One region of the Pseudoalteromonas sp. c7(2019) genome, then DNA from elsewhere that is predicted to be linked to it. Evidence: predicted binding sites of a transcription regulator. Region 1 holds the regulator's gene; the other holds the start of a gene.
The links. The regulator FliA, encoded in region 1, starts transcription of late flagellar genes. The targets are predictions, from matches to a motif close to CTAAAGNTNNNNNNNNNNNNGCCGATA.
Positions count from the first base shown of each region.

Region 2: a site for FliA is predicted at 4,345-4,371, ahead of GQR38_RS03835 (DUF4402 domain-containing protein). Genes of this name have one in related genera too.

Region 1 covers NZ_WTKS01000016.1:69,464-77,267, reverse strand. Annotated here, with positions in the region: gene flhF (flagellar biosynthesis protein FlhF) at 1-1,238, shown strand, start outside; gene GQR38_RS16510 (MinD/ParA family protein) at 1,231-2,091, shown strand; gene GQR38_RS16505 (RNA polymerase sigma factor FliA) at 2,118-2,828, shown strand; gene cheY (chemotaxis response regulator CheY) at 2,869-3,252, shown strand; gene GQR38_RS16495 (protein phosphatase CheZ) at 3,270-4,043, shown strand; gene GQR38_RS16490 (chemotaxis protein CheA) at 4,059-6,266, shown strand; gene GQR38_RS16485 (chemotaxis response regulator protein-glutamate methylesterase) at 6,325-7,491, shown strand; gene GQR38_RS16480 (flagellar motor protein) at 7,484-7,804, shown strand, end outside.
Region 2 covers NZ_WTKS01000003.1:30,357-38,160, reverse strand. Annotated here, with positions in the region: gene lgt (prolipoprotein diacylglyceryl transferase) at 1-234, shown strand, start outside; gene GQR38_RS03855 (thymidylate synthase) at 245-1,096, shown strand; gene galU (UTP--glucose-1-phosphate uridylyltransferase GalU) at 1,120-1,998, shown strand; gene GQR38_RS03845 (SPOR domain-containing protein) at 2,702-3,385, shown strand; gene GQR38_RS03840 (SPOR domain-containing protein) at 3,757-4,311, shown strand; gene GQR38_RS03835 (DUF4402 domain-containing protein) at 4,427-5,029, shown strand; gene GQR38_RS03830 (DUF4402 domain-containing protein) at 5,033-5,515, shown strand; gene GQR38_RS03825 (fimbria/pilus periplasmic chaperone) at 5,525-6,355, shown strand; gene GQR38_RS03820 (MSCRAMM family adhesin SdrC) at 6,342-7,804, shown strand, end outside.

The DNA.
Region 1 (7,804 bases):
GTGCCAAACCAGAGCCGCAAGCAAAAGTGGCTGACAGCCTACAGGCTTTATTAGAGCGCCAATCACCGCGTCCTCGCTCCCCTGAACTTGCATCAATGTTTTCACAATCAGGTATTGATACTACCGATAACTATCAAGAACCAGTTATGGAACAGCGTACTAAAAATATGTTTGCTCCTGAAAATGCAGCGCCAGTTCGTCCACAAACTCAAGCGGATAGCTTAGGTTTTGATGATTTAGACAGCGACTTTGATGATTTAGATAGTCCAGTAACTGCTCGCCAACAAACACCCAATAATGAAAGCGAAGAAATGACAACAATGCGTGAAGAAATGAACGCAATTCGTCAATTGCTTGAGCATCAAGTATCGGGCTTAATGCAGCAAGATATGGCGCGTCGCGATCCAACACGCGCTTGCATGGTTGACCGCTTAGTCGGTATGGGTATTGATAAAGAAGTCGCGCAACAAATGGCATGTTTTGTACCTGATGATGTATCTCGTAAGCAAGGTTGGAAAGCATTGTTAACGATGGTCGAAGATCAAATGCAAACAACCAATAATGAAATACTTCGCCAAGGTGGTGTATATGCGTTAGTGGGTCCAACAGGTGTTGGTAAAACAACAACAGTTGCTAAGCTTGCAGCTTTAGGCGCACAAAAATATGGCGCTGATAAAGTGGCCTTAATAACCACTGATACATACAGAATTGGTGCATATGAACAGCTTGCTACTTACGGCCGTATTATTGGTTGTGGTGTAAAGCAAGTTAAAGATGCTAATGAATTAGCTGAAGTTTTATATCATTTACGAAATAAACGTCTAGTATTAATTGATACAGCAGGTATGAGTCAGCGAGATTTACGTTTAACTGAGCAGTTAAACACGTTAATGCGTAACCAACGTGTGGATATTCGCAGTTACTTAGTACTAAGCGCGACGGCACAAATTAATGTATTACAAGAAACAGTACGCCACTTTAAAAAAGTACAGTTAAGTGGTTGTATTTTCACTAAGTTAGATGAATCATTAAGTTTGGGTGAGATAATTAGTATTGCGATTCAAAATCGCCTTCCAATAGGGTATCTTACTAACGGTCAACGAGTGCCAGAAGATATTCGTGTTGCAAATGCTGAAAAACTAGTGAAAAAGGCTGAGCAGTTATATTTAAAAAGAACAAAAGCACAACATTCAAGGCACCAAGCAGTGGCGCCAAGTACAGTAGGGATGTATGATTAACACAGTATTAGATCAAGCAAGCGGCCTGCGCAAAATGAGTCAAAACAATAACAACGGCGTAAAAGTTATCGCTGTAACCGGTGGTAAAGGTGGGGTAGGGAAAACAAATGTTTCTCTAAATACCGCTATTGCACTAGGGCAACAAGGTAATAGAGTATTAGTGCTGGATGCTGACTTAGGTTTAGCAAACTGTGATGTGATGCTTGGTTTACGTGTAGAGCGCAATTTATCACACGTTTTGTCAGGTGAATGTGAGCTTGACGAGATTTTAGTTGAAGGGCCTGCTGGTATTAAAATTGTACCCGCTACATCGGGCTCGCAAAGTATGGTTGAATTATCGCCATCTGAGCATGCCGGGCTAATTCGTGCATTTAGCGAATTGAATACCGAATTTGATATTTTAATTGTAGATACAGCCGCTGGTATTTCAGACATGGTGCTAAGCTTCTCACGAGCAGCACAAGATGTAATGGTTGTAGTGTGCGATGAACCAACATCAATAACCGATGCTTACGCACTTATTAAAGTATTAAGCCGCGAGCACGGTGTTTATAAGTTCAAAATTGTTGCCAATATGGTCCGCAGCATGCGTGAAGGCACTGAATTGTTTGCAAAACTATCTAAAGTTACCGATCGCTTTTTAGATGTTTCAATGGAGCTAGTAGCAACGGTTCCTTATGACGAAAATATGCGCAAAGCAACACGTCGCCAAAAGGTGATTGTTGAGCTCTTTCCAAGTTCGCCAGCCGCTCTCGCGTTTAAAGCGCTGGCGACAAAAGCAGTTAAATGGCCAATACCAAATCAACCATCTGGGCATTTAGAGTTTTTCATTGAGAAACTAGTAAACGGCTAATTATGACAACATTGGTGAATAGAGCTATGGGATATCAATCAACACAAAACTTAAATGTGATTGTTGAGAAACATGCATCACTTGTTAAAAAAGTGGCATGTCATCTAATTGCTCGATTACCACCTAGCGTTCAGCTTGATGATTTAATTCAATCAGGAATGATAGGTTTAATAGAAGCTTCAAAAAACTTTGATGCAACAAAAGGCGCAAGCTTTGAAACCTTCGCCGGTATTCGTATTCGCGGGGCTATGCTTGATGAAATGCGCCGTGGTGATTGGGCTCCTCGTTCAGTACACCGTAAAAGCCGACAAGTTGCAGAGGCAATTACTGGGCTCGAAAGCAGTCTGAATCGCGAACCAACAGATACAGAAGTTGCTGAAAAACTTGAAATTTCACTCAATGAGTACCATCATATTTTAAATGATGTTAATACTAGTAAAGTATTAGGCATAGAAGACCTTGGTGTAGATGAGGATGTTATTACTCCCGTAGGCCAAGATTTAGCGCTAGACAAACCTTTTAATAATGTTAAAAATGATCGGTTTAATGAGTCTTTGCTAAATGCAATAAAGTCATTACCAGAGCGTGATGCAATGGTACTTTCTTTATACTATAACGATGAAATGAATTTAAAAGAAATAGGACATATACTCGATGTAAGCGAATCGCGTGTAAGTCAGATACATGGTCAGGCGATGATTAAGCTTAAAGCTAAAATCAATGACTGGATAAACTAGTAGTAAGTAAACTAAGGTTAATACCTCACTGGGGGATGTTTTGGATAAAAACATGAAAATTCTTGTAGTTGATGATTTTTCAACGATGAGACGAATTATAAAAAACCTATTACGTGACTTAGGTTTCACTAACGTTCAAGAAGCTGATGACGGGTCTACAGCTTTGCCTATGTTACAAAATCAAGTGTTTGATTTTGTGGTTACAGATTGGAATATGCCGGGAATGCAAGGTATTGACCTTTTAAGAGCAATTCGTGCAGATGATAAGTTAAAACATATCCCTGTATTGATGGTAACGGCAGAAGCTAAAAAAGAACAAATAATAGCTGCAGCGCAAGCTGGCGTTAATGGTTATATTGTTAAGCCATTTACGGCTGGAACATTAAAAACTAAATTAGAAAAAGTATTTGAACGCTTAGGCTAATGATGGGGGAGAGGCTTATGTCAGCACCAGCTGCGCCTCAAATAACGTTAGAACAAGCTCGTCAACTCGTCATTTATTTAGAAAACGATGAGCAAGATAAAGCTAATCAGTTGATTTTAGAGACAGCTTCGCAAGAGCAGTCTAAATTATTTGCTGAAGTTGGGAAGTTGACTCGTCAACTGCACGAAGCACTTAAAAGCTTTGAGCTTGATACTCGCTTAACTAACATAACGACAGATGCGATTCCAGATGCTAAAAAGCGGCTTAATTATGTTATAGAAATGACAGAAAATGCGGCTAATAAAACAATGGATGCTGTTGAGGCTAGTTTACCTATAGCTCAGCAACTTGCAGATGAAATATCTCATATCAAACCGACATGGGATCGTTTAATGAGCCGGGAGATTGAGCTTGGTGAGTTTAAACAACTTTGCCATAGTATCGATAAGTTTATGAATAACTCTCATCATAAAACGGATGAGCTTCAAAGCTTAATGACAAATGTACTAATGGCTCAAGACTATCAAGACTTAACAGGTCAAGTTATTCGCCGTGTTATAGAACTTGTTAGAGAAGTAGAAGAAAGCTTACTTCATCTTTTAACAGCGTTTGCTGAACAAGATGACAGTGACAACACAGCGAATAAAGTAGAACAACAAAAAATAAAAGAACCAGTTGCCACACAAACTTTAGCAGGTCCTGAAGGCCCTATTATTGATAAAGAATCGCGTAATGATGTTGTATCTGATCAAGATGAAGTCGATGATCTTTTATCAAGTTTGGGCTTCTAAGAGGAGAGTAACTGCATGTTTGAAGTCGATGAAGATATTTTACAAGACTTTCTTGTAGAGGCAGGAGAAATCCTAGAGCTTTTATCTGAACAGTTAGTTGAACTGGAAAATAATCCAGAAGATACCGAGTTACTAAATGCCATATTTAGAGGCTTTCACACTGTAAAAGGTGGTGCAGGCTTTTTAGCTATGACAGAACTTGTTGATGCTTGCCACGGCGCTGAAAACGTATTTGATTTACTACGTCAAGGCGTGCGAACGGTCAATTCAGAGTTAATGGATGTTATTTTACAAGCGCTCGACACCATTAATGAAATGTTCGCGACTATCCAAAATAGGGATAAGCCAGAACCAGCAGATCCTGAGTTACTTCAAACCCTCCACATTTTGGGCCTACCTCCAACAGAAGCCGAGCTTAACGGAGTCGCTTCAGAAACTGACGTTGAACAACCTCTTGATGAAGTAGTTGATACGCCAATAGCTGATGAGGAAGATCCATTTGCATTTGATGAAATGTTTAGCGGAACTCCTTCGGTTAGTGATGCTGAAATAAACGAAATCACTGAAGATGAATTTGAAAACTTACTTGATGAACTACACGGTAAAGGACAAGGTCCTGCAGTTGAAAAGCCAGTAGCAAGTAGTAGTGATTTTAATGGTGATATTACTGATGATGAATTTGACAGCTTATTAGACGAGTTACATGGAGTTGGCAGTTTTGGTGAGGTTGCGAGTAAAGCACCTGAGCAAAGTAGTGTAGTTAAAGCACCTGTAGAACCAGCTAAACCAGCGTCAAATACTGCTAATTCATCAGATGATGAAATTAGTGATGATGAATTTGAAGCGCTTCTTGATGAACTTCATGGTAAAGGCACTGCACCTAAATCAATAGAAAGCACTCCAGCTGTGAAACAGCCCAATATCCCAGCTAAACCAGCTGCAAAAGCGAGTGTGCCTGTAAAAAAACCAGAACCTGTAAAAGCACCCGCTTCTAAACCGGTAGAAAAACCGGTTGCTAAAGCAGCGCCAGCAACGCCTAAAAAATCAGCGCCACCAGCAGCAGAGACGACAGTTCGCGTAGATACAAAACGACTTGACCAAATTATGAATATGGTTGGTGAGTTAGTACTTGTGCGAAATCGTTTGGTTAGTTTAGCGACCAATTCAGACAGTGAAGCAATGGGTAAAGCAATCTCTAACTTAGATGTAGTGACTGCTGATATTCAAGGCGCGGTTATGCAAACGCGAATGCAACCAATTAAAAAGGTATTTGGTCGTTTCCCTCGCGTAGTACGCGATTTAGCACGCAGCTTAAACAAAGACATTGACTTACAACTTGTAGGTGAAGAAACCGATTTAGATAAAAACTTAGTGGAAGCACTAGCCGATCCGCTTGTGCATTTAGTACGAAACTCAGTTGACCACGGTATTGAAATGCCAGCTGTTCGTGAGGCTGCCGGTAAGCCTAGAACAGGTAATGTTACTTTATCAGCGTCTCAGGAAGGCGACCATATTTTGTTGACCATTAAAGATGATGGCGCTGGTATGGATGCTGAGAAACTGAAAAAAATAGCAATTAGTAAAGGCGTGCTCGATCACGATCAAGCGAGTCGACTTTCTGACACTGAAGCATACAACCTAATTTTTGCACCTGGCTTTTCTACAAAAGAAGAGATATCTGATATTTCAGGTCGTGGTGTTGGAATGGATGTGGTGAAAACTAAAATCACCCAATTAAACGGCTCTGTAAGTATTCAATCTGAGTTAGGTGTAGGTACTATTTTAGAGATAAAAGTACCACTTACCTTAGCCATATTACCGACCTTAATGGTAATTGTTGGCGCACAAACATTTGCGTTACCACTTGCAGGTGTTAGTGAAATATTCAACTTAGATTTAACGAAAACAAATGTGGTTGATGGGCAATTAACAATTATTGTGCGTAAAAAGGCAATACCGTTATTCTACCTCGAGCACTGGTTAGTTAAAGGCTCAGATCGTTCACAGCGAAAAGCAAAAGGCCATGTAGTTATTGTGCAAATTGGTACGCAGCAAATTGGTTTTGTTGTTGACTCATTAATTGGCCAAGAAGAAGTAGTGATTAAGCCGCTTGATGCGTTACTTCAAGGAACACCAGGTATGGCAGGTGCTACAATAACTTCGGATGGTGGCATTGCACTGATTTTAGACGTTCCAAACATGTTAAAACATTACGCAGGCTAATAATAAAGTAGGTATATATTTAATATATACCTACGCATAAATTTAATAAGAGAGCTAAATGGCCGTTAAAGTTTTAGTTGTTGATGATTCAAGCTTTTTTCGCCGCAGGGTAAGCGAAATTCTTGAGCAAGATAGCGACATACAAGTTATAGGCTTTGCTGTGAATGGCAGAGAAGCTGTTGAAAAAGCAGCTCAGCTACGTCCAGATATGATCACTATGGATGTCGAAATGCCTGTGCTTGATGGTATTAGCGCAGTTAAAGAGATAATGGCGAGTAATCCAACCCCGATCTTAATGTTTTCATCACTAACACGTGATGGCGCAACAGCAACGTTTGATGCGCTAGATGCTGGAGCAATGGATTTTTTACCGAAAAAATTTGAAGACATCGCTCGCAATAATGAAGACGCTATAAAGCTTTTACAAAATAAAGTGAAAGATATAGGGCGAAGACGTTTACCGCGAACGTTTAAAGCTGCAACACCACCTAAGCCAGTAATATCAACTAAACCGATAACAAGCTCACTTTCGCAAAGAACAAACACACTAACGCCTTCGATAAAACAACCCGATAGAAGCTTTCAAAGAGCAGCCCCTACAACATCGTCAGGTTCAAATATTGCCTCAATGCGAGCAAGTGGAAAGCAATACCAGCTTGTGGCTATTGGCACTTCTACAGGTGGCCCTGTTGCACTACAAACTATATTAACTCAATTGCCTGCTAATTTCCCTCATCCTATTTTGCTTATTCAGCATATGCCAGCTGCTTTTACACCTGCATTTGCGGCACGTTTAAATGGTCTGTGCCAAATAAAAGTGAAAGAAGCGCAACAAGGTGACCGCTTACAACCAGGAACTGCTTATCTAGCGCCTGGCGGACAGCAGATGATGGTAGAAGGGCGTGGTGCAAATAGAACTCTGCGCGTATTTGAAGATCATAGCGAGAGAATAAGTTATAAACCGAGTGTAGATGTAACTTTTGCCAGTGCAGCAAAAACGTATCAAGGCGATGTGCTTGCTATCGTTTTAACAGGCATGGGCGCTGATGGACGTGACGGTGCAAGAATGTTAAAACAAACGGGTGCAACCATTTGGGCACAGGATGAAAAAAGCTGTGTTGTTTATGGAATGCCTCAAGCCATTGCTAATGCGGGGCTTTCGAGTGAAAGTTTAGCATTAAGCGATGTTGCAGCACGTATCAAGAGAGAGGTAGGTTGTGGATAAACTCTCAATATTTGGACTATTTGTAGCACTTGGTGCAATAGGTCTAGGTTACTCTTTAGAAGGCGGCGTTGTTTCTGCTTTATTTAATGGTCCTGCCCTTATTATTGTATTAGGCGGCACGCTTGGTGCTGTTATGTTGCAAACATCAGCAAGTACCTTTAAAAAAATGCTAAATATGAGCTCTTGGGTTTTTGTTGCGCCACAATATGATATTGAAGATGCAATAGAGCAAGTTAAGCGGTGGTCTCATAAGGCACGTCAAGAAGGTTACTTAGCGCTTGAAAACGAAGCGCTAGCTCACCCAGATGCATAT
Region 2 (7,804 bases), on a different contig from region 1:
TGGTTTATTAAAAAACCACGTCCAGCAGGCAGCGTAGCTGGTGTATTTTTATTAGGTTACGGCGTGTTTAGATTCTGTATTGAATATTTCCGCCAACCCGATGCACAACTCGGTTTATTTGCCGACTTTATTTCAATGGGGCAAATACTTTCACTTCCTATGATAGTGGGTGGTTTAGGTTTATTAATTTGGGCATACAAGCAACCACAACACGTTAAAACAGCTAAGGCATAATAAGAAAAGCATGAAACAATATTTAAAATTATGTCAGCGTATTGTTGACGAAGGTCAGTGGGTCGAAAACAAACGTACAGGTACGCGTTGTTTAACCGTTATTAATGCCGATTTAGAATACGATGTGGCTAATAATAAGTTTCCAATGATCACTACGCGCAAAAGTTACTACAAAGCAGCGATTGCTGAGTTACTAGGATATTTACGCGGGTACGACAGCGCTGAGCAGTTTCGTGAAATTGGCTGTAAAACATGGGATGCTAACGCAAACGATAACAATGCATGGCTTAATAATCCTCACCGTAAAGGTGAGGATGACATGGGTCGCGTTTATGGCGTACAAGGCCGTGGTTGGCAACGTCCAGATGGCTCAACGCTTGATCAGCTTTCCAAAGTTATTAATAACTTAAAAAATGGCATTGATGACCGTGGTGAAATAATCACGTTTTATAATCCAGGTGAGTTTGAGCTTGGTTGTTTGCGCCCGTGTATGCATACGCACACTTTCTCCTTACTTGGCGATACGCTATACTTAACGTCATACCAGCGAAGCTGTGATGTACCGCTCGGCCTTAATTTCAATCAAATTCAGTGTTTTGTGTTGCTTGCGTTAGTGGCTCAAATTACCGGCCACAAAGCGGGTAAGGCGTATCATAAAATTGCTAATGCACATATTTACGAAAACCAACTTGAACTGATGCGAGATGTGCAGTTAACGCGTGAGCCATTTGAATCACCTCAGTTAAAAATTAATCCAAAAATTAAATCATTAGAAGACATAGAAACGTGGGTAACACGAGACGACTTTGAAGTAACAGGCTATCAATGCCATGAAGCGATTCAATATCCATTTTCAGTATAATAAAAGATTAAGGAAAACATAAAATGAAAGCAGTGATCCCAGTAGCGGGCCTTGGTACTCGTATGTTACCAGCCACTAAAGCAATTCCTAAAGAAATGCTTCCAGTGGTAGACCGTCCTTTAATTCAATATGTAGTAAACGAAGCCGTTGCTGCAGGAATTAAAGAAATAGTGTTAGTAACGCACTCAAGTAAAAATTCAATCGAAAATCACTTCGATACAAGTTTTGAACTAGAAGCTACTTTAGAAAAGCGTGTTAAGCGGCAACTACTTGCCGAAGTGCAAGCAATCTGCCCTAAAGACGTAACCATTATTCACGTACGCCAAGGTGAAGCAAAAGGCTTAGGCCATGCTATTAGTTGTGCAGCGCCTATTATTGGTAACGAACCGTTTGTAGTTATTTTACCAGATGTAATTATTGACGATGTAGAGAGCGATCTTAAAAAAGATAACTTAGCAGAAATGATCGCTAATTTTGAGAAAACCAAGCACAGCCAAATTATGGTAGAACCAGTACCAATGGCACAAGTTAACCAGTTTGGTGTGGTTGATTTAGGTGATGTTGACTTAAAGCAAGGTGAAAGCTCGCCAATTCTTAATATGGTAGAAAAGCCGCCAGTAGATGAAGCTCCATCAAACTTAGCTGTAGTGGGTCGATACGTATTAAGCGAAAATATCTGGCCGTTACTTGCAAAAACTCCGCAAGGTGCAGGCGACGAAATTCAATTAACTGACGCAATTGCGATGTTAATGGAACACGAAAAAGTAGATGCATACGCTATAAAAGGCCGTAGCCACGATTGTGGAAGTAAAATTGGTTACTTAAAAGCAACGATTGAATTTGCACTTCGTCGCGATGAATTTGCCGATGAATTGAAATCATTTATTAAAAAATTGATTTAACAGTTAACGTAAAACATGAAAGGCGCCTATATCGGCGCCTTTTTTTATGAGTTTTATCAGGGCCTGTTTATCTTTCGAGGTTAAATTTACAGCAGGCTGTTTGGTATTTAGGCAAGGCAGAGCCTATGTAGTGTGGTTATTCCCCATAAATAGGCGATAACGTAGCATAAATGCCAAACATGCGCTGCCCGGAGGGTTCTGCCTCGGGGCAATTTACTCTTTGTTGCCTACATGGATGTAGGTAAGGGGCGTGAGCAGGACGCGGAAGCTTTACTCGGTTTTTACTTATTCTTACATGGATGTAAGCCAGTAGAATAACGCAGGAGCAGTTACCGAGCCCACTAGGTTACAAACCTCGCGCCGCGATTAAATGGCCCCTAGATTGAACAAATTTTAATCCTGAAAGGTCAACAGGCCCTAGAATAAAATAAGAAAAGGAATAGCTCTAAAATAAAAGTTTTTAAGTCATTACAGACATATTGTTATTTATGTTGTAAAGTTTGTGTTAATTGGCATTGAATTTGTATTAAATAATGCTCTCAAGGAAGGGGTGGAGTATGCAGCGTTGTGTTTTACGAAATACTGACAAGCATGCGAAGAGCTAAGTTTTATAGCTCACAGCTTAAATAAAGTTAAACGCTTTCTTGTGAGAATGTTTAACTGAAATGTAGTGTAAAAACACTGCTTTCAGGACAACTAATACATGTTTATATATAAAAAAAATAACATTGGGCTTTTACTTAGCTTGCTAATGCTTTTATTTGGTACAGCATGCAGCGTCTCGCCTGAAATAAAAACCATTGATGAACAACCTCAAAGTAACTCGCCTGACTACGTATCAATTACAGCCCTTGAACTTGCACAGCTAAAAGATGCCGCAATGCAGTGGCAACAAGCTCGTGAAGGCATAGAGCGAATTTTAAGATTAGAAAAAGAAATAACTTACCTCGTAAATCATATCGATATTATAAACAGCAAAGCTATTGCGCAGTCTAATCAAGGGTATAGCAGCAAGTCTGTACGCTCACCACGAAACACACGTAATGTTAAATCACGCCAACAAGTTAAACAAAATTACAGTAATAAAAAACAAACTGTAAAATTAAATAAGCCTAAACATGTATTTGCTTTACAGGTAGCTTCGGTTGACTCAGAGCAAGGTGTGGCTAAAGCATGGCAAGAGCTAAATACTAAAGCAGCGCCGTTGTTTAGAGACAAAATATTGACTAACGTAGAAACCGCCAAAATAAACGACAAAATGTTTTACAGGCTAAAACTTGGCTCTTACCAAAACTTTAAAAATGCAAAAGCAGACTGTGACGTATTCAAGTTATATAAACTCGATTGCATAGTAAGTAACTACACCGATAAGCCAGTAAAGCTGTAGCGCACAGCATGTAATATCAATCTACAATAATACCTAATCAATTTGAAGGATTAGACCTGACGCTAACTTCGCTAATAATTTTTGATATACGACGGCATGTATGCCGGAGTTAGAGCAATGCAGCAACAATTAGTGATACCAACTAAATGATGAAATTTTGCCTTGTTATCGATATGGCTTTTCTTACCTCAAAATAAACTACTTAATTAAAAAGTTGCTATAAAGTGGCGCAAAATTTGCTTTGATTTATTATCTTGGTTAGTAGAGTGCATTTTGCAATGCGGTATTTTAAGTCTTGTCATTTAATATCAGTTTTATTCTTATCTTTTTATTTATATGGATGTAGCAGCGCAACTGTAAATAACGAGAGCGTGCAGCATTCTTTAATTACTGATAAACAAGTAAAAGAGTATGTTTCGCAGTGGCACTTACAGCAAGAAAGCATTGGTCGTTTAACTGCTATGGAAGATGATTTACAGCTGTTAATTATGGCGTTATCGTCTCGAAGTGAATTAACTGAAAACCCTCCTTTACTCATGCAAAGTAAAACCGATATCACCTATGGTAATCAGCCTTCACAGAATTTGGAACCGACGGCACTAAATAACACTCCCGAAGTAAAAACACCAAACTTACAAAATTCAGAACTCACCTTAACAGATGAAACTAAAATTGGAGCACAGCTTGGTTGGTATTTAAAGCCAGAGCTTGTTAAAGCAAGAGTCGAAAGGCTTAAGCAATTATACCCCAGTGCATTTACTCAATTTAATTTTACTATGTTTGAACGTAAAAATAATAATATGACTTTGTATGGATTACGTGTAGGTCCATTTAAAAACGATGCTCAAGTAAGTGCGTTTTGTTATTTAGCTAATCAGCTTGATCAAGTATGTAATATTGCTGCTTTTGTCGGAAAACCAATATAATTAATAAATTAGGCCTTTTAAACTTATATAGTATTAAAGTATTTGTACTAATAGTCGATACTAACTATAGTTGGGCAAATATTTGATAAAGCCCATTTTCTTATAAGGATTTAGCATGAAGTTTTATTTATCTGCATTAGCTGTAGCCACCGTGGTCAGCTCGTTTAGCACTTATGCTGCTACAGAGTCATTTGAAGCGAAAGTAACAGTACAAAATGCTGTAGTACTCACAAAAGATAACGATTTAAATTTTGGTACTATTCGTGCTATTTCAGATCCATCAGGCAATCTGCAAGCTACGCTTACAGTTCATCCTGATCCTGATGCAACTAATGTTACCTCGCAAGAAGACGCTGCTGGTAATGTGGCAACTATATCAATAATTGAAGGTGGTGAAGCGGGTGCTTTTAGTGTGTCAGATGTAGTACCAAATTCTATTTTAACCATTAGCGACCCAGTAAATACTTTAGTACAACCTTTAGCTGGTCAAGGGTTAAATGAACCTGATTTTACTGTAGGTACTTGGACTTACTTTATAACGAGCGGTACTAATGCTGGTGGATTATATACAAGTGCTACTCCCAACCTACAAGCTGGCGTTGATGGCGCTGTATCATTTAATATAGGCGCGACTCTTTCTACTTCATCAAACGCATCAAGTGTGGATTACCCTGATGGTGAGTATTCTGGTAGCTTTAATATTGAAGTGTCATATTAATTAGTGTTTAAACAAACAATGCGCTTTTTGTATGTTTCTGCTTGGCTTTCGTTAATGTTTAGCGAGCAAGCCTATAGCGCAAGCATACAACAAGAAGCGCTTAATTTTGGCACTTTAGTTATCCCTCAAAATAATACTTTAAGCTCTATAACCATTAGCTATGAAGGTGAAACAACCACATTTGGTAATATTTACGTATTAACTGAGGGTAATCCCGCAGAACTTTTATTTACCGATTTACCTCCCCTTACTCAAATATCGTTTAACAAAACGAGTGACTCTACATTGCAAAGTGAAGCGCTAGGAGCTAATAGTGCCAAGTTTTCGGTTGTATTAGTGGATTTACCAAGAACGCAAACTAGCGATGAGTTTGGAGAGCTTTTACTCAAAGTAGGTGGCCGTTTAATAACGACAGGGACTAGCCAAAGTTACTTAGATGGTAGTTTTATTACTGACACCCAATTAGAAATTACGATTGATTACTAAAGGAAAAACATGCTTTATAAAGTTGTAGTGCTGCTCGCACTGAGTGTATGTATTTTAGGAAAAAATGCATACGCAAATTTACTTATCTCTCCAACCCGTATTAGTTTTGATGAACGTCAACGAACCGCTAAAGTTATCGTAATTAATACGGGTGATGAATATCAAACATATCGTGTTTTATGGAGTGAGAAGCAAGCGCAACCTAGCGGTGGCTACATACAGTTGGCAGAGGTTACAAGCGAAAGTTTAAGTTCAATGGCACGTTTGTCACCAAAACAAATGCGTTTAGCACCTGGTGAAAAACAAACAGTAAAAATAGCAATACGTAAACCTAAAGGTCTAGCTTCTGGTGAGTACCGCTCTCATCTTCTATTTCAAGCATTGCCTGGTGAAAATACGAATAAAACAAGCTCAATAAAAGTTAATATGATTATGAGCTACAGCATTCCTATTTTGTTACGCAAAGACATGAAACAGCCAGAAGTTGCCATAGAGCAAGCTCAACTAGTGCTAAATGAAAGCAATCAACGTCCTCAGTTTTTATTGAATATAAAACGAGAAGGTAAGTTTAGTAGCTACGGTAAATTAAGTGCTTACTTTGTTGATAGTAATAACGAGCAAGTTAAAATTGCAGAAATTGGTAATTTAAGTATTTATCCAGAAGTAGATAATGCGTTTGTAACCCTTAGTTTATTTAGTGACAAAAATTTAGATAAAGCAGGAAAAATTATTTTTAAATATGAAGGCAGTCAAGAATATAAAGACCTTACATTTGCACAATACACTCTGCCTTTAACTTCACAATCACTTAATGTTTTAACAGTGAATGACGCTAAATAATTTATTGTATGCACTATTACTAAGCATAAGTAGTTTGCTTAGTAATAGTGTAATAGCTAATCCCAATTCTTCCGTAGGGGATGCTTTAACAACACTACGCGCAATTGAACTAAAGCTAACTAAGCCCGTTGAAGTAATTGATTATAAAAACAAAGAAAATCAGCAACAGCGAATCGCCACAGGCGAGTTATTAATACTTTCGCTTTATTTAAACTCATACTACTTAGGTGAAGTTGCAGCAATTAAAAGCGAGCAAAGTGTACAAGTTAGTTTAAGCGACTTATTTGATATTCTACAATTTGCAATGAATGTTGATGCTAGCAATCGAATTGCTCAAGGTGTTGGAGCAAATCAACAACCTCTTTCTCTAAATGCAGCGGTTACACCCGCTGTATTTACTAGTCCTACACAGAGCTACTTATTAGCAAAAAATCAAATTACCATTGAAGATGATATTTATGTAGATATTCAAAGTTTACATAATGCTTTAAATCTAGAGTTTAATATTGATTACCCAGATTTAGAATTACTTATAAGCTCAGATAGCCCCTTACCGGTTGAACAACAAAGATACAGACAGTCGCGCAACCTTAAATCACCTAACAAAAGATCGCCACCTACGCTGCCATGGAAAGCTAGCCCATATAAAGCGCTATCTTCTCCGGTTGCCGACTTACAACTAAATTTTACCGCGAGCGATGATAGACATTCTACGAACTATTCACTTTTAGGCACTCAAGACTTTGCGTATTTATCTGCAGAGTATTTTTTGTCTGGACGAAGTACTGACTTACTTACCAACTCTAGGTTAACGTTTACAAAGCAAAACTTAGACAAAGAAATAAAAAACGGCTTCATGCCTACTGAAATATCTTTTGGTGATGTTATCGCCACGCAAGTTGGTAATAGCTACAGTAGTCAGTATGCCCGAGGTGTTAAAGTTTCTAATAATGTAACCAATAGAAAAATAGTCAATAATCAAATTAACTTAAGCGGTGCTATACAGCCAGGTTGGGATGTAGAACTGTATCGTAATGAAATATTAATAGACCAGCAGCTTAGCCTCGCAGATGGGCGTTATATTTTTGATAATATAAACCTATTATTTGGAGCTAATAATTTTGAGCTTATTTTTTATGGGCCTCAAGGTCAAGTTGAGCGTAAAAGTGATTATTACTTTGTGGACGGAAATCAACTTAAGCAGGGGCAAGGTAACTATGAATTGTCGGTTACTGAACAAGGTAAGCAATTACTAAATAAAAATGTTTCAAGCTCGCAGGGGCAGGGTTGGCAAGTTGCGGGTAGATATGAGCAAGGGCTTACAGATAATATATCTGTATACACTGCTACATCAGGTCAAAAAAATACAGATGACGATCTACTTAAGTATGCATTTGGTACCAATATAAGCTTGTTTGACCGATTATTATTAAATGCGAATGTTGAAAA